Linked DNA regions of Indioceanicola profundi. The protein of the gene in region 1 interacts with the protein of each later gene in a pairwise test. Links are inferred from orthologs where the notes say so. Each region holds a gene or a part of one and is shown in the gene's direction. Other genes may lie near its edges. The genes, in order: gyrA and gyrB.

The links.
Region 2: the proteins of gyrA (region 1) and gyrB interact in binary tests that used the Escherichia coli proteins (3 or more experiments, as listed by UniProt). The link is inferred for Indioceanicola profundi from one-to-one orthologs.

Annotation. Positions count from the first base shown.
Region 1 is NZ_CP030126.1:1,412,524-1,416,623, reverse strand. Bases 841-4,100 are described here. They hold gyrA (DNA gyrase subunit A), read left to right. Parts: upstream 841-1,179; coding sequence 1,180-3,900; downstream 3,901-4,100. Other genes in these bases: coaD (pantetheine-phosphate adenylyltransferase), read left to right, coding at 3,917-4,100; DOL89_RS06740 (MATE family efflux transporter), read left to right, coding at 841-990. In the rest of the region: more of DOL89_RS06740, read left to right, coding at 1-840. UniProt on the Escherichia coli protein: A type II topoisomerase that negatively supercoils closed circular double-stranded (ds) DNA in an ATP-dependent manner to maintain chromosomes in an underwound state.
Region 2 is NZ_CP030126.1:2,870,302-2,886,907, forward strand. Bases 305-3,546 are described here. They hold gyrB (DNA topoisomerase (ATP-hydrolyzing) subunit B), read left to right. Parts: upstream 305-640; coding sequence 641-3,346; downstream 3,347-3,546. Other genes in these bases: recF (DNA replication/repair protein RecF), read left to right, coding at 305-510; DOL89_RS13720 (YlcI/YnfO family protein), read right to left, coding at 3,529-3,546. In the rest of the region: more of recF, read left to right, coding at 1-304; more of DOL89_RS13720, read right to left, coding at 3,547-3,786; DOL89_RS25850 (hypothetical protein), read right to left, coding at 3,783-3,917; DOL89_RS13725 (SDR family oxidoreductase), read right to left, coding at 3,940-4,689; DOL89_RS13730 (DMT family transporter), read right to left, coding at 4,808-5,806; DOL89_RS13735 (TonB-dependent receptor domain-containing protein), read left to right, coding at 6,367-9,564; DOL89_RS13740 (TspO/MBR family protein), read left to right, coding at 9,724-10,035; DOL89_RS13745 (hypothetical protein), read left to right, coding at 10,039-10,275; DOL89_RS13750 (extensin-like domain-containing protein), read left to right, coding at 10,315-11,028; DOL89_RS13755 (TorF family putative porin), read right to left, coding at 11,052-11,768; DOL89_RS13760 (BCCT family transporter), read left to right, coding at 11,939-13,933; DOL89_RS13765 (usg protein), read right to left, coding at 13,979-14,242; co-chaperone GroES, read left to right, coding at 14,563-14,856; groL (chaperonin GroEL), read left to right, coding at 14,910-16,553. UniProt on the Escherichia coli protein: DNA gyrase negatively supercoils closed circular double-stranded DNA in an ATP-dependent manner to maintain chromosomes in an underwound state.

The DNA of each region.
Region 1 (4,100 bases):
TTTCTTCTGACGGGCCAACAACCGGATCTGGCCGCGGGCGGCGCCGAAGTCATGTTGATCTATGGCTTGGGGATGCCGGGCGCGGCCCTGTTCTTCACGACGACCTTTTTCCTGGAAGGGCTGAAGCGGCCGGTGCCCGGCATGGTGACCATTGTCCTGGCCAACATACTCAACCTTTTCCTGGATTGGATTCTGGTGTTCGGCGGCCTGGGCCTTCCTGCCATGGGCGCGGAAGGCTCGGCCTGGGCCACGACGATCATCCGCTGGGTCACCGCCATTGGCCTGCTGCTCTATGTCTGGCGGATGGCGGACCGGGACCGGTACGGCGTCCGCTCCGGCGGGGTGCGGCCCTGGTGGCCAGCGCGGGAGCAACGTCACCTCGGCATGGCAGCAGGGGCCAGCAACGGTCTGGAGGCGTCGGCCTTCGCGGCGCTGACCCTTTTTGCGGGGTTGATCGGACCGTTGGCACTGGGCGCCTATACAGTCGGGCTGAACCTGATTGCGCTGCCCTTCATGGCGGCATTGGGGCTGGCTTCCGCCACTGCGGTTCTGGTGGGCAATGCGTACGGCACCGGGGATCGGCGGAACACCCAGTTGGCAGGCTGGACCGGCCTTGGAGTAACGGCTGCGCTCCTCAGCGTCGTCGGGCTGATCTTCGCGGTCTGGCCGGAGGAAATCGCGATGGCGTTCGCCACGGAGGACAGGCTGATCGCCGTAGTCGCCCCCGTGGTGGCCTTCAGCGCCTGGATTCTGGTGGCCGACGGCGGGCAGGTGGTGATGGCGCAGGCGTTGCGCGGCAGGGGCGACGCCTGGGTGCCGACCGTGCTGCACTTCGTCAGCTATTACGCTGTCATGATGCCTGTGGCTTACGGCCTCGGCATCTGGGCGGGGCGGGGCGTGCTGGGACTGTTCGAAGGGATATTCATCGCCAGCATGGTATCGGTGGCAATCCTGTCTGGACGGTTCTGGTGGTTGGGCCGCAAGGTGTAGCGGGTTCAGGCCCGTTACGTTGTTTAAAGCTCCGAAAGATGCTACATATTTCCGTGGCTCGGTACCGACCAGCACGCGCGTGCTCGTGGTGCCGGGCTTTTTTGACTTCCGCAGACGATTGAGCCCTTTGTGGTGACTTCCCCGACCCCGACCCCGTCCGATATCGCGCCCGTCACCATCGAAGACGAGATGAGGCGCAGCTACCTCGATTACGCCATGAGCGTGATCGTGAGCCGCGCCCTCCCGGATGTGCGTGACGGCCTGAAACCCGTTCACCGCCGCATCCTCTATGCGATGAAGGAAGGCGGGTACGACAGCACCAAATCCTACAAGAAGTCCGCCCGTATCGTCGGCGATGTGATGGGTAAGTACCATCCGCACGGCGACAGCGCGATCTATGACGCCATGGTCCGCATGGCGCAGGACTTCTCGATGCGGCTGATGCTGATCGATGGCCAGGGCAATTACGGCTCCATGGACGGCGATCCTGCGGCGGCGATGCGCTACACCGAGGCGCGTCTGTCCAAGGCGGCGGAGTTCCTGCTGGACGATATCGACAAGGAAACAGTCGATTTCCAGCCGAACTATGACGAGTCGGTGGAGGAGCCGACCGTTCTGCCGGCCAAGTTCCCGAACCTGCTGGTCAACGGCGCCGGCGGTATCGCCGTCGGCATGGCAACGAACATCCCCACCCACAATCTGGGGGAGGTGATCGATGCCTGCTGCGCCTATATCGACAATCCGGAGATCAGCATTGATGAGCTGATCGACATCATTCCGGGCCCGGATTTCCCGACCGGCGCATTGATTCTGGGCCGTAGCGGCATCCGTAGCGCCTATCACACCGGCCGCGGCTCCGTCATCATGCGGTCCAAGACGGATGTGGAGGAGATTCGCAAGGATCGCTGGGCCATCGTCGTCACCGAAATCCCGTATCAGGTCAATAAGGCGAAGCTGCAAGAGCGCATCGCCGAGGTCGTGCACGAGAAGCTGGTCGAGGGCATCAGCGATGTCCGCGACGAGTCGGACCGTGACGGTGTCCGCGTCGTGATCGAGTTGAAGCGCGACGCCGTGGCCGACGTGGTTCTGAACCAGCTCTTCCGCTATACCCCGCTGCAGACCAGCTTCGGCGTCAACATGCTGGCGCTGAATGGCGGACGGCCGGAACTGCTGGACCTGAAGTCCATCATCGCCGCCTTCGTCCGCTTCCGTGAACAGGTCATCACCCGCCGCACCGAGTATGAGCTCGGCAAGGCGCGGGAGCGGGCGCACACCCTGGTGGGTCTGGCCGTGGCGGTGGCGAACATCGACGAGATGATCGCCCTGATCCGCAGGGCGCCCGACCCGGCCAGCGCCCGTGAAGAGATGATGGCGCGGGAATGGCCCGCCCTCGATGTTGCACCGCTGATCGAACTGATCGACGAGCCCGGCCGCGGCCTTTCGGCAAACAACACCTACCGTCTGTCGGAAGTGCAGGCGCGCGCCATCCTGGATTTGCGCCTGCACCGCCTGACTGGGCTGGAGCGGGACAAGATCGGCGAGGAGCTTGGGCAGGTCGTCGACCAGATCAAATACTTCCTGCGTGTCCTCTCCGACCGCGGACTGCTGCTGGAGATCATGCGCGGCGAGCTGGTGGACATGAAGGAGCGGTTCGGTAATCCGCGCCGCACCCAGATCGAGGATCTGGAGTTCGAGTCCGACATCGAAGCCCTGATCCAGCGCGAGGACATGGTCGTTCTGGTCACCCAGGGCGGCTACATCAAGCGGGTTCCGGTCTCGACATACCGGGCGCAGGCGCGCGGCGGTAAGGGGCGGGCCGGCATGAATTTGAAGGCGGAGGACACGGTCAGCGATCTGTTCGTCGCCAATACCCATACGCCCATGCTGTTCTTCACGAACCGCGGCATGGTCTACACGCTCAAGGTCTGGCGTCTGCCGCAGGGTACGCCGCAGACCCGTGGCAAGGCGCTGGTCAACCTGCTGCCGTTGCAGGAAGGCGACTTCATCACGACCGTCATGCCCATGCCGGAGGATGAGGAGAGCTGGGGCGACCTGCACGTCATGTTCGCCACGAGCAGAGGCGGCGTGCGGCGCAATCGCCTGTCCGACTTCGCCAATATCCGCTCCAACGGCCTGATCGCCATGAAGCTGGAGGAAGAGGGCGAGCGGCTGATCGCGGCGCGTCCTTGCAGCGAACAGGACGACGTTCTGCTGGCGACCCGCCGGGGCCGCTGCATCCGATTCCCCGTCACCGACATCCGCGTCTTCAGCGGCCGCACCAGCACCGGCGTCCGCGGTATCAAGCTGGTGGAAGAGGCTGACGAGGTTATCGGCATGTCCATCCTGCGCCACACCGAATACACGGTGGAGCAGCGGGCGGCCTACCTGAAACAGGCCCGTGAACTGCGCCGTGCGCTGGGCGAGCAGGTGGATACAGATGAGCCGGCCGATGTCGAGGCTGAGCCCGTCGAGACCAACATCATCCTGTCCCCGGAGCAGTTCTCCGAAATGCAGGCACGGGAGGAGGTGATCCTCTGTGTCTCCGAACAGGGCTTCGGCAAGAGGTCTTCGGCCTACGAGTACCGGGTGACCGGGCGCGGCGGCCAGGGCTTCTGGAACATGGATATGAGCAAGCGGAACCGCGCCATCGCAGCCGTGTTCCCCATCGACGAATCAGACAACGTCATGATGGTGAGCGACGGCGGGCAGGTGATTCGCATGCCGGTCCACGACATACGCCTGACCGCCCGCAAGAGCCTGGGGGTGACGTTGTTCCGGCTCGCTCCAGAGGAGCGTGTCGTCTCCGTCGCCCGGCTGGCCGAGGAGACAAATGGCGAGAACGGCAACGGCGATGCGGGTGAGAACGGCGGTGACGCCGCGCCGTCGCCCGAAGCGCCCGAAGCTGAATGATCGGAAGGAAGCAGGGATGACCGGTCATCACCGCGTCGGGGTCTACCCCGGAACCTTCGACCCGATCACCAACGGGCATCTCGACATCATCCAGCGCGCCTGCCGAGTCGTGGACCACCTCATCATCGGGGTGGCCCGCAATGCGGGAAAGGGCCCGCTCTTCTCCACGGAGGAGAGGGTCGAGATGGTGCGGGAGGAAC
Region 2 (16,606 bases), 1.5 Mb from region 1 along the record:
GGCCCCTTCCCCGCCCCCGGCCTGTCCTTGTCGGGGGAGGTGGATGGCTGGATCGGAACCATGCCGGCGCTGGCGGCGGAGGATGCCTTGCGCGCCGCCCTGCGCGCCAGCCGCCGCCAGGACGAGGCGTCGGGCGGTGCCGCCACCGGCCCGCACAGGTCCGACCTGTCCGTCACCTACCTCGCCAAGAACATGCCGGCGGAGCTGGGCAGCACGGGGGAGCAGAAGGCGCTTCTGATCTCCATCGTGCTGGCCAATGCCCGGCTGATGAATGCGGAGACGGGAACGGCCCCGCTGCTGCTTCTGGACGAGGTGGCGGCGCATCTGGACCCGCACCGACGCACCGCCCTGTTCCAGGAAATCCTGGCCTCCCGTTCCCAGGCCTGGATGACCGGCACGGATGCCGGCTTCTTCGCCGAGCTGGGCGACGCCGCCTGCCATGTCGGCGTGGCGGAGGGGCGGCTGGCGAGGAGCCCGCCGGGCGGATCGTGGTCGGGAGACTCCTCCTGAAAACGTGAATCCGCCCGCCCGGAAAGGAGGGGGTGTCAACGGCGGCTTCCCAGCCATCGTGAAACGCTCTAAACCTTTCCCGCCGAACGAATTAAGCCCTGTCCGAACGCCTGTCTGGTATACTGCCGCAATGACCCAAGATCCCACGAACCCCACCCCCGCGCCCGCCGCCTCCGCCGCCGCTGCCGAGGAGTATGGCGCCAGCTCGATCAAGGTCCTGAAGGGCCTGGACGCGGTGCGCAAGCGCCCCGGCATGTATATCGGCGACACCGATGACGGGTCCGGCCTGCACCACATGGTCTACGAGGTGGTGGACAACGCCATCGACGAGGCGCTGGCCGGCCATGCCGACCGGGTGGAGGTCACGCTGAACGCGGACGGGTCGGTGACCGTGCGCGACAACGGTCGCGGCATCCCCACCGACATCCACAAGGAAGAGGGCGTTTCGGCGGCCGAGGTCATCATGACCCAGCTCCATGCCGGCGGTAAGTTCGACCAGAACAGCTACAAGGTGTCCGGCGGCCTGCACGGGGTGGGCGTCTCCGTGGTCAACGCGCTGTCGGAGGTGCTGAAGCTCCGCATCTGGCGCAAGGGCCGCCAGTGGGAGATGGAGTTCAACCATGGCGATGCCGTGGGTCCGCTGGCCGATGTGGGCCCCGCCCCCATCGTCAAGGAGGGACCGCGCGCCGGTCAGCCGCTGACCGGGACCGAGGTGACCTTCCTGGCCTCCAAGGCCACCTTCACCAAGACCGAATTCGACTTCGCCACGCTGGAGCACCGGTTCCGCGAGCTGGCCTTCCTGAACTCCGGCGTGCTGATCGTCTTCACCGACGCGCGCGGCGTGGAGCCCAAGGTCACCGAGCTGTACTATGAGGGCGGGCTGGAGGCGTTCGTCGCCTGGATCGACCGCTCCAAGACCGCCCTGCACAAGCCCGCCATCCATGTGAAGGGGGAGCGGGCGTCGGAGCTGGGCACCAATGTGGGCGTGGAAGTGTCGCTCCAATGGAACGACAGCTATCACGAGACCACGCTGGCCTTCACCAACAACATCCCCCAGCGCGACGGCGGCACCCACATGGCCGGCTTCCGCGCGGCGCTGACCCGCACCGTCAACAAATACGCGGAAGAGACCGGCATCCTGAAGAAGGAGAAGGTGGCGCTCTCCGGCGACGACATGCGGGAGGGGCTGACCTGCGTGATCTCCGTCAAGGTGCCGGACCCGAAATTCAGCAGCCAGACCAAGGACAAGCTGGTCAGCTCCGAAGTCCGCCCCGTGGTGGAGAACCTCGTCAGCGAGGCGCTGTCCACCTGGTTCGAGGAGCACCCGAACGAGGCCCGCAAGATCGTCGGCAAGGTGGTCGAGGCCGCCGCCGCCCGTGAGGCCGCGCGCAAGGCCCGCGAGCTGACCCGGCGCAAGGGCGCGCTCGACATGGCGAGCCTGCCCGGCAAGCTGGCCGACTGCCAGGAGCGGGACCCGGCGCTGTCCGAACTCTTCATCGTGGAGGGCGACTCGGCCGGCGGCTCCGCCAAGCAGGGCCGCTCCCGCCAGTTCCAGGCCATCCTTCCGCTGCGCGGCAAGATCCTGAATGTGGAGCGGGCGCGCTTCGACAAGATGCTGTCCAGCGCCGAGATCGGCACGCTGATCGCGGCGCTCGGCACCGGCATCGGACGCGACGAGTTCAACATCGAGAAGGCGCGCTACCACAAGATCATCATCATGACCGACGCGGACGTGGACGGCGCCCACATCCGCACCCTGCTGCTGACCTTCTTCTATCGCCAGATGCCGGAGATCATCGAGAAGGGCTATCTCTACATCGCCCAGCCGCCGCTCTACCGCGTGAAGCGCGGCACGGCGAAGGAGAAGTACCTGAAGGACGACCGGCAGCTCGAGGATTACCTGATCGGCCAGGGCCTGACCGACGTGTCGCTGACGGCGCTGACGGCGGAGAACACCACCGCCAACCAGCAGAACGCCGTCAAGACCGGCGATGAGCTCCGCGCCCTGGTGGAGCAGGCCCGGCTTGCCCGCACCCAGCTCCTGACCCTGGCCCGCAAGGCCGGCAGCCGCGACGTGGCGGAGCAGGCGGCCATCGCCGGCGCGCTCTCCACCGCCCTGCTCGCCAATGCCGATCTGGCCAAGGCCAAGGCGGATGAGGTGGCCTGCCGCCTGAACGCGCTGGAGCTGTTCCGGCTCCAGCATTCCGGCGACACGCTGGCCCATGCCGTGGTTCCGCCCGCGGGCGGCGCCGCCGGCACCGGTGCGGCCGGTGCGGCCCAGTCCGGTGTGGGCGAAAGCACCCCCGGCCCCGACCACGCTCCCCCCAGCGCGGCCCTGGCCGGCGGCTGGACGGCGGAACTGCTCCATGACGGCTCCGGCGAGGGTGCTGCCCTGGCCGGCTATGTGATCTCCCGCACCCGCCGCGGCGTCACGCACCGCCATGTCATGGATGCCGATCTGCTGAAGTCGGTGGAGGCCCGCCGCCTGGACGCCATGGCCGCCCATCTGCTGGAATTCTACGACGGCCCCGCCCGGCTGAGCTTCCGCGCCAAGGAGCTGAAGCTGGTCACCGGCCCGGCCGGCCTGATGGATGCGGTTCTGGAGCAGGGCCGCGCCGGCCTTCAGATCCAGCGCTACAAGGGTCTTGGCGAGATGAACCCCGACCAGCTCTGGGAAACCACCCTGAACCCCACCATCCGCTCCCTCCTCCAGGTCAAGGTCAGCCACGCCGACGAGGCCGAGGACGTCTTCAGCACCCTGATGGGCGACGTCGTGGAACCCCGCCGCGCCTTCATCCAGGACAACGCGCTGAAGGTGGCGAATTTGGATGTGTGAGGATGGTGTCGTGTGCGAAGTGACGCATAATCGACGAATGCTGACGCATAAAGCGCGAATGAGAGTGACAGAGCACCGCATCCTGTCTTGATAATCAAGGTGCGGGTCGGGTTCGTCCTTTATGCGTCACTGGTGGTCTCGGCAGTGCCTGTAATGATCCGCCATTTGCCGCCTAACCGGTCCTAAGCCGTACCGGGCAGCTCGTCACCTTCCTGGGGCGGTTCTCCGCCCTGGCGGGTCAGCAGCTTCCTGAAGGCGTCACGGTCCCCGCGTCCTCGGCGTTCCTCGAAGAAGGCGGCGGTTCTCAGGGCAGCCAGCTTCTCGGCCACGGCGGTCGCGACGAACTGGTTCAGGCTTGTTCCGTCTTCAGCGGCTACGCGTTCCGCCTCGGCCTTCACCGAGGCCGGGAGGCGTATCGGGTAAGTGGACATCTTGCTCATAGCCGTATCCTCTCCAATGCCTCGCCAGGCCGCAGCACCGGCAGGGCGAAGCGTTCCGCCGCCGGCAGAAAGTGGCGATGGTTGAATGACACCAGGGCGTCCGCCCGCCCGTTCACGGCAGCTTCCAGCACGATCTCATCATGTTGGCGCCAGCTACAGCCCCCCGGACACCCGCAGCACCGCCCCGGTCACATAGGACGCCTCCGCGGAGAGCAGCCAGAGCACGGCGTTGGCGATTTCCTCCGGTTCGGCGATGCGGCCCATCGGCACGCGGGAGACGACGCGGGCCGGGCGGTTCGGCTCGCCGGCGGCTTCGTGGATGTCGGTATAAGCGGTGCCCGGCGCCACGGCGGCGACCCTGATGCCGGCCGGGGCCACCTCCTTCGCCAGGCCGATGGTGAAGGCCTCCACCGCGGCCTTGGTGGCGGCGTAGTGGACATATTCGCCCGGCGCGCCGAGGGTGGAGGCGATGGAGGAGATGTTCACCATGCGGCCGGGAATCCCGGCGGCCTCCCAGCGGCGGATGGCCTCCTGTGCCGCGTACATGGTGCCCAGCACATTGGTGTCGAGGGTGCTGCGCAGCATCGCCGGGTCGGCGTCCCGGAAGCGGCCGATGCGGCCCGTGATCCCGGCATTGTTGACCAGGGCGGTCGCGGGGCCGAGCGCGGCCTCCGCCGCGTCGAAGAACCGTGCGGCGAAATCCGGGTCCGCCACATCCCCCTGGACGGCATGGGCCCTGTGGCCGGCCTGGTCCAGCTCGGCAACCAGCCGGGCGGCGGCATCGCCGTTGCGCACATAGCTGAAGCCGACGGCGTAACCGTCCCGCGCCGCCTTCCTGACGATCGCGGCGCCGATCCCGCGGCTGCCGCCGGTCACCAAGAGAACATCCGGCCCTGTGAGCATGGGAAGCCTCCTCCGATCCGGAACCTTGCCGGGCGATCATAGCGGCATCGGCAGTCCGCCCGGAACCTGCGCCGGGTAATGGCACCTGCGGGCCGGGCGCATATGTCGGCGGGGTGCGTCAGGCCCCCTTGCCGGCCCGCCGCGCTGCCAGCCCGATGCCCACGGCGATCAGGCCGATGCCCAGCCCGTGGTGGAGCTGGGGCGTCTCCCCCAGCAGGAGCACGGCCAGGATGGTGCCGAAGACGGGGACGAGGTGGACGGCGAGGCCGGCCGTGTTCGCGCCGAGCAGCGCCACCGCCCGGTTGAAGCTGAGATAGGCCAGGATCGAGGGGAACACCGCCACATAGGCAATGGCCAGGGCCGAGGTGGAGGTCAAAGGCAACGGACGGCCGGACAGGCTTTCCCACAGATAGAAGGGCAGCAGCATGGCCGCCCCCAGCGCGAAGGTCGCGGCCACGAGGCTGAGGCCGTGCACCGCCGGGCGGCGGCGCAGCAAGGCCGTGTAGAGGGCGTAGCTGACGATGGCCACCAGCAGCCAGATATCGCCCCGGTTCAGCTCCAGCCGCGCCAGGGAGGCCGGGTCGCCGTGGGACACCAGGATCAGCGCCCCCGCCAGCGACACCGCGATGCCCAGCGCCTGCCGCCCGGTCACCGCCTCCCGGAACAGCAGGAAGGTCGCCCCCACCACCAGCACCGGCATGCTGGATTGCAGCATCACGATGTTCAGCGCGCTGGTGGTCTGCGCCGCGATGTAGAGCAGCGTATTGAAGGCCGTGATGCCGAGGGCGGAGAGCGCCAGCATGATCGGCCAGGCCTTCAGCATCGGGCGGATGTCGGCGCGCAGATGACGCCAGGCGAAGGGCAGCACGATCAGCACCGCCCCCACCCAGCGCCAGAAGGCCAGCGCCACCGGCGGCACGTCCCCCGCCACGGCCCGCCCCACGATGGCGTTGCCGGCCCAGAACAGGCCGGGCAGGGTCATCAGCAGCCATGCCTGGTCGGCGATGCCCTTGCGGGCGGGCACCGTGCCCGTCGTCTCTGTGGAGTGGTCCATGCCGGCCCCGTCATCGGTTCGGCCCTGGCGATGCCCGCCCGGCCGCCGCTTGTCAACGGCCATGGTTCCCGTCCGGGCCCGGTGGCCCCATTCCTTGTGCAGCGCAGGAAGGAAAAAGCCGAATGTCCGAATTTCAGGCAGATTTTGCCAGTGGCGATTAATTGTGCAGCAGGCCCGGTCATGATGGCTGGTGCGGGCAATGCCGACGGCAATATTCACCGCCCCGCCGCCTCCGCACCCGCCCCTATACCGCCAAATCGCGCCTACGGATTAGGCAGAGGCAGAAGAGTATTGCGCGGACATCATGGTGCTTCATACGCCGAACCATGGCCGCGTTACGCCAAACCACAGACACCGCCGCCATCACGGCATGTAAACTTGCATTGCGCCAAGTATACTTAGCGCGACATCACGCATTATATTTGGAGCATCGCTTGCTCCCGCCCGTTTCCTCTTATGAATACCGGGTCCAATTTGCAACAGTGCAAGCGATATATTTGAGTGATCGTTGACAGGCTGATAAGCCGCCCCCCTAAACTGCGCATGTGAAAAAGGCGCGTCGCAGATCCCGGCTACGGGACGGACGAACAGGCGCGCCGAACGGATGCAGGACAGGGGACTTCATGATGCTGATGGTGAGTTCGGGCCGTCTTCGCCGCGCGGGGCTGCGCGCCGGCTTCCTGGCGGGGTGCTGCGGTGCAGCGATCCTGGCCGTTCCCGCGGTCGCGCAGGAGGCGCCGGCGGACGTTCCGCTGGAAGAGATCGTCGTCACCGGGTCGCGCATCGCCCGCCCGGAACTGGAGAGCCCGATCCCGGTCGTGGTCCTGACGGCGGAGCAGATGGCGCTGGAGGGTGAGACCAACGTCTCCGAGGCGCTGGACACCCTGCCGGCCCTGTCCAACTCCATCAGCAGCGAGCAGTCGGTTCTGGATGGCGCCGCGGTGGGCGTAGCGACGCTGGACCTGCGCGGGCTGGGCGTAGACCGCACGCTGGTGCTGGTCAATGGCCGGCGGCATGTGGCCGGCGTGCCCGGCTCCGCGGCCGTGGACATCAACTCCATCCCCGAGGCGCTGATCGAGCGGGTGGATGTGCTGACTGGCGGCGCTTCCGCCATCTATGGCGGCGATGCCGTCACGGGCGTGGTCAACTTCGTCCTGAAGCGGAATTTCGAGGGCGTCGAGGCCAGCGCCCAGATCACCGCGCCGGAGGAGGAGGGCGGCATCGTCCACACCTTCGACCTGACAATGGGCCGGAATTTCGGGCCCGACGACCGCGCCAACCTGACGGCCAGCTTCAGCCACGCCTATGACGAGGGCGTCAGGGCCGGGGAGCGCGGCTTTTCCCGCAACCGCGGCCGGGCCGACGACTACCCCAACCCGGCCCTGTTCTTCCAACCCGGCGAGCTGACGCAGGAGATCATCGATGCCGGCTTCGCCATCGGCGATTCCATCCTGGACGCGGTGGACGCCGGCCTGACCGTGCCCCAGTCGCTGATCGACCGCACGGAGGGCGCGCCCAGCCGCGTCATCCGCCGCCGGCCCACCTTCTCCATCTCCTCCTTCGACGGGCGCATCGGCTTCGGCAACGCCGATTCCTTCGATTACGGCGACCCGGCCTTCGACGCCTTCGTCGATCTGGACAATGACGGCAACCCCGATTGCGCCGAGCCCACGGTGGAATCCAATGCCGGCTATGGCTGTCTGGTCTTCGATCCCGCGCTGAACAATGTGCGTCCGTTCCAGAACGGGGCGGCGGCGGGCGGCTTCAACCAGTTCGACAATCCCGACGGCGCCGGCAGCCAGGTGGACCGGGAAAGCATCATCCCGCGCAATGAGCGGCTGATCGGCAATCTGATGGGCAGCTACGAGGTCAGCCCCGCCTTCCGGCCCTTCTTCGAAGCCAAATTCGCCAGCGTCACCACCCATTATTATTCAAGCACGGGCGCGTTCAACGACGCGGTTCCGATCGCGCTCGACAATCCCTATCTGCCGACCGCCCTGCTGACCGAGATCAATGAGTTCCTGGCGGCCAACCCGGACTTCGACGCCTCCACCGCCAAGGTCACCGTTTCCCGAGACTTTCCGGAGCTGTCCGCACGGCCGAACCGGATCGAGCGCGAAACGATCCGCCTGGTCGGCGGCTTCGACGGCGAGTTCGACAATGGCTGGACCTATGAGCTGGCCGCCAACTGGGGCCAGACCAAAGAGGACTCATACGGCAATCAGCGCATCGAGGATCGCTTCTATGCCGCCGTGGATGCGGTGCGCGATCCGGCGACCGGCAACATCGTCTGCCGCTCCAGCCTGACCGGCTCGCGGGAGCTGAGCGTATCCCCCTTCCCCTTCTATGCGGGGGAGATCAGCACCTTCGACCCGCTGGACGGGACCTGCCAGCCGCTGAACATCTTCGGCCAGGGCAACGCTTCGGCCGAGGCCATCGACTTCGTCGCCTATCAGCAGCATGACGAATCGACCATCGAGCAGTTCGTGCTGTCCGGCTTCCTGTCCGGCGACAGCGCCGCCCTGTTCGAGCTGCCGGGCGGGCCGCTGGCCTTCGCCATAGGCGGCGAGTACCGCGACGAGCAGAGCGAGTACATCCCGGACGAGCTGGCCGACACCGGCCTGCTGTTCGACAGCGACCCGGCCATCACCGAGGGCGGCTACGATGTCTGGGGCGTGTCGCTGGAGCTGAGCGCGCCGCTGCTGCGCGACCTGCCCTTCGTGCAGTTTCTGGCGGTGGACGGCGCCGTGCGATACGACGAGTACAGCACCGATGTGGGCGGCGCCTGGACCTACAAGGTCGGCGGCACCTATCAGCCGGCGGACTTCCTCAGCATCCGCGGCGGCCTGAACCGCACCATCCGCGCGCCCAACATCGCCGAGCTGTTCTCTCCCCTGTCATCGGCCTTCTTCCGCCCCGTCGATCCCTGCGACGCGAACGAGATCAACCAGGGTCCGGCCCCGGAGAACCGGCTGGCGAACTGCCGCGCCGATGGCATTCCGGAGGGCTATACCGACCCGCTCTCCGCCCGCTTCCGCGGCGAATCCGGCGGCAATCCCGACCTGACGGAGGAGACCTCCGACTCCTGGACGGTGGGCGCGGTGTTCCAGCCGGACTTCGTTCCGGGCCTGACCGTGACCGTGGATTACTGGGACATCACCATCGACGACGCCATCGTGGCGGTGAGCGCGCAGGACATCGTGGACGGCTGCTATGACGCGGACTCGCTGGAAAACCCGTTCTGCGACCTGATCGGCCGCAACCGGGAGTCCGGCTCCCCGCAGTTCCTGGGCCTGAACTTCCTGCGCCAGACCCAGGTGAATTTCGCCTCGCTGGAGGCGGCGGGCGTGGACTGGGATGTCCGCTACACCTTCGACCTGGCGGATATCGGCATCAATGACGACAGCAGCCTGACCCTGGGGGTGCGCGGCACCTACATGGACAAGCTGGTGCGCTACGCCTCGGTGGCGAACCCCAACGCCGCCGACGACGAGCTGGGCGAGCTGGAGCGGCCGCAATGGGCGTTCAACACCAACGTCCAGTACCGCCGCGACCGCCTCACCCTGAACTGGTCCACCTTCTGGGAGGAGTCGACCTATCTGCGCGGCGTCGAGGCCGACGATTTCGAGCGCTTCGCCCCCTATGAGACGGGCAACACATGGGTTCACAACCTCTCGGCCGCGTTTGAACTGACCGAGCAGGTCCGCTTCATCGCCGGCGTGAACAACCTGACCGACGAGAAGCCGTTCCTGACCGAGTTCAGCATTCCGGTGTCGGCCCGCGGAAGGTCCTACTTCCTGCGGGCGACGGCCAGCTTCTAGCCGTTCAGCGTCGGGCCGGTCCGGCGCCGGAACAGGGACGGGGGGCCGTACGCTCCCCGTCCTTTTTCATTGACCGTCGGGCGGATGGCCGCATCCGTTTGACCGGCCCGGTTCCTGTGCTACATCCCCCGCAGACGCACGAGGCAAAGGCGGCAGGCGGTGGAGACGGATGCAGGCGTGACGGGAGCGGTTGAGCTGGCCGCCGGAAGCGGCGGGCTGGAGCTGGCGCTGCTGATCCATGTGGCGCTGACCCTGCTGGCGCTGTGGCCGGCGGTGCGGCTGCTGCGCCGGGCGGGACTGCCGGCCGGGCATGCCGGCTGGCTGGCCCTTCCGGTGCTGGGCTGGGCGGTGTTCGCAGCATATCTGGCCTTTGCCAAATGGCCCAACCTGCCGCCGCGGCCGGAAAAGCTGCACCCCCGCGAGGCGCTGCGCCGCCAGCGCGAGACCCGCACTGCCGAGGAGGGAAGATAGGCCATGCCGCGCTATGGCGACCTGACCGAGATGATGCTGTTCCTGCCGGGCTGGCTCAGCACGCTGGTGGCGGTGCTGGCCATCACCTGGACCGTCTGCATGGCGGGGCTTGTGCTGGGCAAGACCGGGCGCAATCCGCTCTGGGCCCTGCTGGTGTTCCTGTTCTTCCCGCTGCTGACCGCCGGCCTGTGGCTGCTGGCCTATATGCGCTGGCCGCGCCAGCAGCAGGGCGGGAACTAGCCGTCCTGCCCGAACCGCCAGGGCCGGTGTTCATCCGGCATGCGGTTCTTCCTTCTGTTCCTGCTGCTGCTCGCCGGCTGCGGCGCACTCGCCCTCCATCAGGGCTGGGCGCCGCCGCGCTGGAATCCCTGGGCCGTGCCCGACCCGGCGGAACCGCCCGGCCTGTTCACCGGAATGCAGCTCCAGCGGCTTGACCGCGATCCCGCCCGCTGCCTGGCCTGGGTGGAGGCGGCCGGCATGCGGATCACCCCCGTGCCCGACCGGGAGACCGGCCCCGGCTGCGGATTCCAGGGGGCGGCGCGGATGGAGCGGAGCGAACGGGTGCGCTACAGCGCGCCCTTCACCGCCACCTGCCCCGTGCTGGCAGCACTGGCGATGTGGGAGCGCTGGACGCTGCAGCCCGCGGCGCGTGAGCTGCTGGGGGCGGAGGCGGAGACCATCCAGCATTATGGCACCTATGCCTGTCGCAATACCCGCACCGACCGCGGCCAGGGCCGGAATCGCAGCCAGCACGCCACCGCGAACGCCATCGACATCGCCGCCGTCACGCTGGCGGACGGGCGCACGGTGCGTGTGGCGCGGGACTGGACCCGCACCGGCCCGGATGGGGAGTCGACGGCGGAGGCGCGCTTCCTGCACCGGCTGCGGGATGGGGCGTGCGACAGCTTCCGCGCAGTCCTGTCGCCGGACTACAACCGCGCCCATGCCGACCATCTGCATCTGGATCTCGGCCGCTGGGGCGTCTGCCGCTGACGCCCTGACGCCGCCCGGACCGGTCAGAAGGTGCGGCCGATGCCCAGGGTCAGGCGGTCGCCCACGCCGGACAGGTCGGCATCGGACCAGAGCAGCTGCACTCTGCCGACATCCGGAATGGCATAGGAGATCGAAGCGCCCCAATCCACGAACTGCGGCACGGCCGTGTCGCCGAACTGGTGGCCGACCCAGCTGTCCAGCGCCAGCCCGTCGAGCTGCGGAACGTCGTAGCGCAGCCCGCCGCGCAGATAGAACTCGTCGCCCCGCCCGCCGAAATAGTCCGGCGACCAGTTGGCCCGCAGCCGCGGCGTGAACGCGCCCAATGTGCGTCTGATCGTGGCGCCGAATTCCAGGTAATCGTACTCGAACTCCTCCGGCACGCCTGGATAGATGTAATAGTAGGCATTGGTGTCCAGGCTGAAGCCCTGCACCTCGCCCGCCCAACCGGCATAGAAGCCGAACTCGCTGTTCGACTCGTCGTCCCCGAAATCCACATTGCCGCCATAAAGGCCGGCATAGGCGCCGCTGTCATGGGCAAGGTCCAGCGAGCCCAGGATGAAGGGCTTCCCGCCGGTGAAGCTCTGCCCCCGGCTGATATAGTCGGTGGCCAGCAGCACCGTCCCGGAGACGCTGAACTCCTCCGGCAGCGCCTGCGCCGCGGCGGCCGGCGGCAGGACGGCAAAAGCCGCGAAAGCGGCAAGGGACAGGGCGATGCGGGCGGAAGCGGGATGTGGGTGCATAAGAAATGGAACCGTTGTCAGCAGGATGATCCCGGCAGATGACGCCGGGTCCGACCAACATCTCTGCCAGCGATTGATCTCGCATAGATTTCGATCAGTACAGATTGTTGCGCGACGGGATCGGGCCGGAACTGTTCCCCCAACCGCCCCATTCCGCTACAGTCACCGCCATGAAAACCGATCGATACACATTCCTCATCTCGAGCGGGATCATCATCCTGTTCGTTCTGGTTGCCGTTCTGTTCACAGAACCGCTCGCCGATTTCATGACCTCTCTCCAGGCCGGGATCGTCGGGAGTTTCGGCTGGTTCTACATTCTTGTCGTCGGGCTGTTCCTGCTGTTCATCATCGGCGTATTCGTCAGCCCCTATGGCGCCGTCAAGCTGGGTCGCGAGGATGACGAGCCGGAATTCAGCTACGCCAGTTGGTTCGCCATGCTGTTCAGCGCCGGCATGGGCATCGGCCTGCTGTTCTACGGCGTGGCGGAGCCGGTGCTGCACTACACCTCCCCGCCCTTCGGGGAGGGCGGCACGCTGGACGCCGCCCGGCAGGCCATGACCCTGACCTACCTGCACTGGGGCCTGCATGCCTGGGCCGTCTATATCGTCGTGGGCCTGAGCCTGGCCTATTTCGCCTATCGCCACGGGCTGCCGCTCACCATCCGCTCCACCCTCTATCCGCTGCTGGGGGAGCGTATCCACGGGCCGATCGGCCGGGCGGTGGACATCTTCGCCATCTTCGGCACGCTGTTCGGCGTCGCCACCTCGCTGGGCGTCGGCGTCATGCAGGTCAATGCCGGGCTGGACTATCTGGGCCTGATGGATGTCGGCCTGGGCAACCAGCTCTGGCTGATCGCCGGCATCACCCTGATCGCCACCGCGTCGGTGGCCAGCGGGCTGGGACGCGGCATCCGACGACTGTCGGAGCTGAACATGGTGGCGGGGCTGCTGCTGCTGGTCTTCGTCTTCGCCGTCGGCCCCACCGTCTGGATCCTGTTCGAGCTGGTGGATTCCATCGGCCGCTACATCCAGACCCTGCCCTATGCCAGCTTCCGCACCATGCCCTTCGCCGGCATCGAATGGCAGGCGAGCTGGACCATGTTCTACTGGGGCTGGTGGATCAGTTGGGCGCCCTTCGTCGGCATGTTCATCGCCAGGGTCAGCAAGGGCCGCACCATCCGGGAGTTCATCGGCGGCGTGCTGTTCGCCCCGGTGCTGCTGAGCTTCGTCTGGTTCAGCGTGTTCGGCGGCACCGCCCTGCACATGGAGGTGTTCGGGGCCGGCGGCATGGCCGCGGCGGTGGAGGAGAGCGTGCCCACGGCCCTGTTCGCCATGCTGGACCGGCTGCCGCTGCCGGTCGTCAGCTCCGCCATCGGCACGCTGATGGTGGGCACCTTCTTCGTCACCTCCGCCGACAGCGGCGCGCTGGTGATGGACATCATCAGCTCCAATGGCGATCCGGAGCCGCCCATGGCCAGCCGTCTGTTCTGGGCGGTGCTGACCGGCACGATCGCCGCGGTGCTGCTGGTGGTGGGCGGGCTGGGCGCGTTGCAGACCGCCGCCATCGCCACCGCCCTGCCCTTCAGCCTGGTCATGATCCTGATGTGCGTCAGCCTGGTGAACGCCCTGTCGGCGGAGCGGCGGCACCTGAGCCAGGGCCGGGCGGCCTATGGCATGGCGGGCGCCGCGGTCATGGGCGGCGACGAGGTGCTGGCCCATCTGCCGGAAGAGGACTGGCGCCAGCGCCTGCAGGCCGTGACTGGCCGGGCGGATGAGCGGACGGGGGCGGCGGCCCCCGGCCTGAAGGAGGCGCGGCGGCAGGCCGCCGACTTCATCACCGGGGCCGCACTCCCCGCCTTCAAGCAGATTGCGCGGGAGCTGGAGCGGCAGCGGCGCACCACGGAGATCGCGGTGGAGCGCTACAGCGCCGGCATCACCGTGCTGCGCGACGGGAACGAGGAGTTCAGCTACACGGTCCGCAGCCGCGCCTACCATCCCTGGACCTTCGCCTTCCCCGAGCTGGAGACGGAGGATGAGCCATGGATCGCGCAGGCGGAGGTGATCCTGCGCGGCGGCCTGCACAAGAACCTGCCCCTGGAGGGGGCGGACAAGGACACGGTGCTGCGCGACTTCGTGGCCGAATATGCGAAGTGGATGGGCTGGTAAGGCTACGGGGCCGGCCGCGCCGAGCGGCCGGCCGGCCTTCCGGCATCAGTGCAGCACCAGCTCCGCCCCCACCATCCGCACCTCCGCCGGGGTGATCAGCCCCTGGCTGGCCACCCGCACGCTGTGCAGCTTGCCGTCCAGCTCACGACTCCAGAAATCCAGGAACCGCTTGAGCTGTGGAAATTTCGGGGCCAGGTCCAGCTCCTGCCAGATGAAGCTCTGCAACAGGCCCGGATGGTCCGGCATGTGATACAGGATCTCCGCCGTGGTCAGGCGGTAGTTGTTGAGCTGGAGCAAGAGCTTCGCCATTCGCGTCTCCCCGGATGTGGACCCAGCGGCTGTCTCCCCCGGCCGGGCGGAGGATTGCCTCCCCTCGCCCGCCAGCTTTGATGTTGCCCTGACATGACGGTTCTGTGAAGACGGAAACGTAATGATTTCAGTAGGTTGGCAGCCGGCGGGCTGGAGTGCTGCCAAACGGGGTGCCCTCCCCCTCCGCATGCGTGCAACCGGGGACGGCCACCCCTCTTGACTCGGGGACGGGCCTCCATTACCTCGTCTGGCACTCACCGCGGGTGAGTGCTAACAACAGGCTCATCCCGAGCTCTTTGCCTTTTAGAGGGAGAGAATTCATGCGTTTCCGTCCGCTGCACGACCGCGTGGTGGTCAAGCGCGTCGAGTCCGAGCAGAAGACCGCCGGCGGCATCATCATCCCGGACACCGCCAAGGAAAAGCCCCAGGAGGGCGAGGTGGTAGCCGTTGGTCCCGGCGCCCGTGACGAGAGCGGCAAGCTGGTGGCGCTCGACGTGAAGGCTGGCGACCGTGTGCTCTTCGGCAAGTGGTCCGGCACCGAGGTGAAGATCGACGGCGTCGAGTACCTGATCATGAAGGAGAGCGACATCATGGGCGTGATGAACGCCGCCTGATGCGACCGCGCCTTACCGCCTGATCAACCGCTCAATTCATAGGGACGACAAAAATGGCTGCCAAGGAAGTCAAGTTCGGCACCGACGCGCGCGCCAAGATGCTGCGCGGCGTGGACATTCTCGCCGACGCCGTGAAGGTCACGCTGGGCCCGAAGGGCCGCAACGTCGTGATCGAGAAGAGCTTCGGCGCTCCCCGCATCACCAAGGACGGCGTCACCGTCGCCAAGGAGATCGAGCTTTCCGACAAGTTCGAGAACATGGGCGCGCAGATGGTGAAGGAGGTCGCCTCCAAGACGGCCGACCTCGCCGGTGACGGCACCACCACCGCGACCGTGCTGGCCCAGGCCATCGTCCGCGAGGGCGCCAAGGCCATCGCCGCCGGCATGAACCCGATGGACGTGAAGCGCGGCGTCGACATCGCCGTGTCCAAGGTTGTCGAGGAGATCAAGGCCCGCAGCCGCAAGATCGAGACCAACGCCGAGATCGCCCAGGTCGGCACCATCTCCGCCAATGGCGAGCGCGAGATCGGCGAGATGATCGCCCGCGCCATGGAGAAGGTCGGCAACGAGGGCGTCATCACGGTCGAGGAGGCCAAGAGCCTCGAGACCGAGCTGGACGTGGTCGAGGGCATGCAGTTCGACCGCGGCTATCTCTCCCCCTACTTCGTGACCAACGCCGACAAGATGGTCGCGGAGCTGGAGAGCCCCTACATCCTGCTGTTCGAGAAGAAGCTGAGCGGCCTGCAGGCCATGCTGCCGGTTCTCGAGGCGGTGGTTCAGTCCTCCCGTCCGCTGGTCATCGTGGCCGAGGATGTCGAGGGCGAGGCGCTGGCCACGCTGGTGGTCAACAAGCTGCGCGGCGGCCTGAAGATCGCCGCCGTGAAGGCCCCGGGCTTCGGCGACCGCCGCAAGGCGATGCTGGAGGACATGGCCATCCTGACCGGCGGCCAAGTCATCTCCGAAGATCTGGGCATCAAGCTGGAGAGCGTCACGCTCGACATGCTGGGCCAGGCCAAGAAGGTCGTCATCACCAAGGAGACCACCACCATCGTGGACGGTGCCGGCTCCAAGGACGACATCGAGGCCCGCATCACCCAGATCAAGGCGCAGATCGAGGAGACCACCTCCGACTACGACCGTGAGAAGCTCCAGGAGCGTCTCGCGAAGCTGGCCGGCGGCGTCGCCGTGATCCGCGTCGGCGGTGCGACCGAGGTCGAGGTGAAGGAGCGCAAGGACCGCGTTGACGACGCCATGCACGCCACCCGCGCCGCGGTGGAAGAGGGTGTGGTCGCCGGCGGCGGCGTCGCCCTGCTCTACGCCACCAAGTCGCTGGACAGCATCGAGGCGGTGAACGAGGACCAGAAGTTCGGCATCGAGATCGTGCGCAAGGCGCTTACCGCGCCCGTGCGTCAGATTTCCGCCAACGCCGGCTTCGACGGCGCCGTGATCTCCGGCAAGCTGCTGGAGCAGAACGACGCGAACTTCGGCTTCAACGCCCAGACCGGCGAATATGGCGACATGTTCAAGTTCGGCGTGATCGACCCGACCAAGGTTGTCCGCACCGCGCTCCAGGACGCCGCCTCCGTTGCCGGCCTGCTGATCACCACCGAGGCCATGATCGGCGAGAAGCCCCAGCCGAAGTCCGCTCCGGCCGGCGGCCCGGGCGGCATGGGCGGCATGGGCGACATGGACTTCTAAGAAGTCCGTTCGACCGGCCGTAGGTCGCAAGGAGCGCAGCGGATTGCGACGCT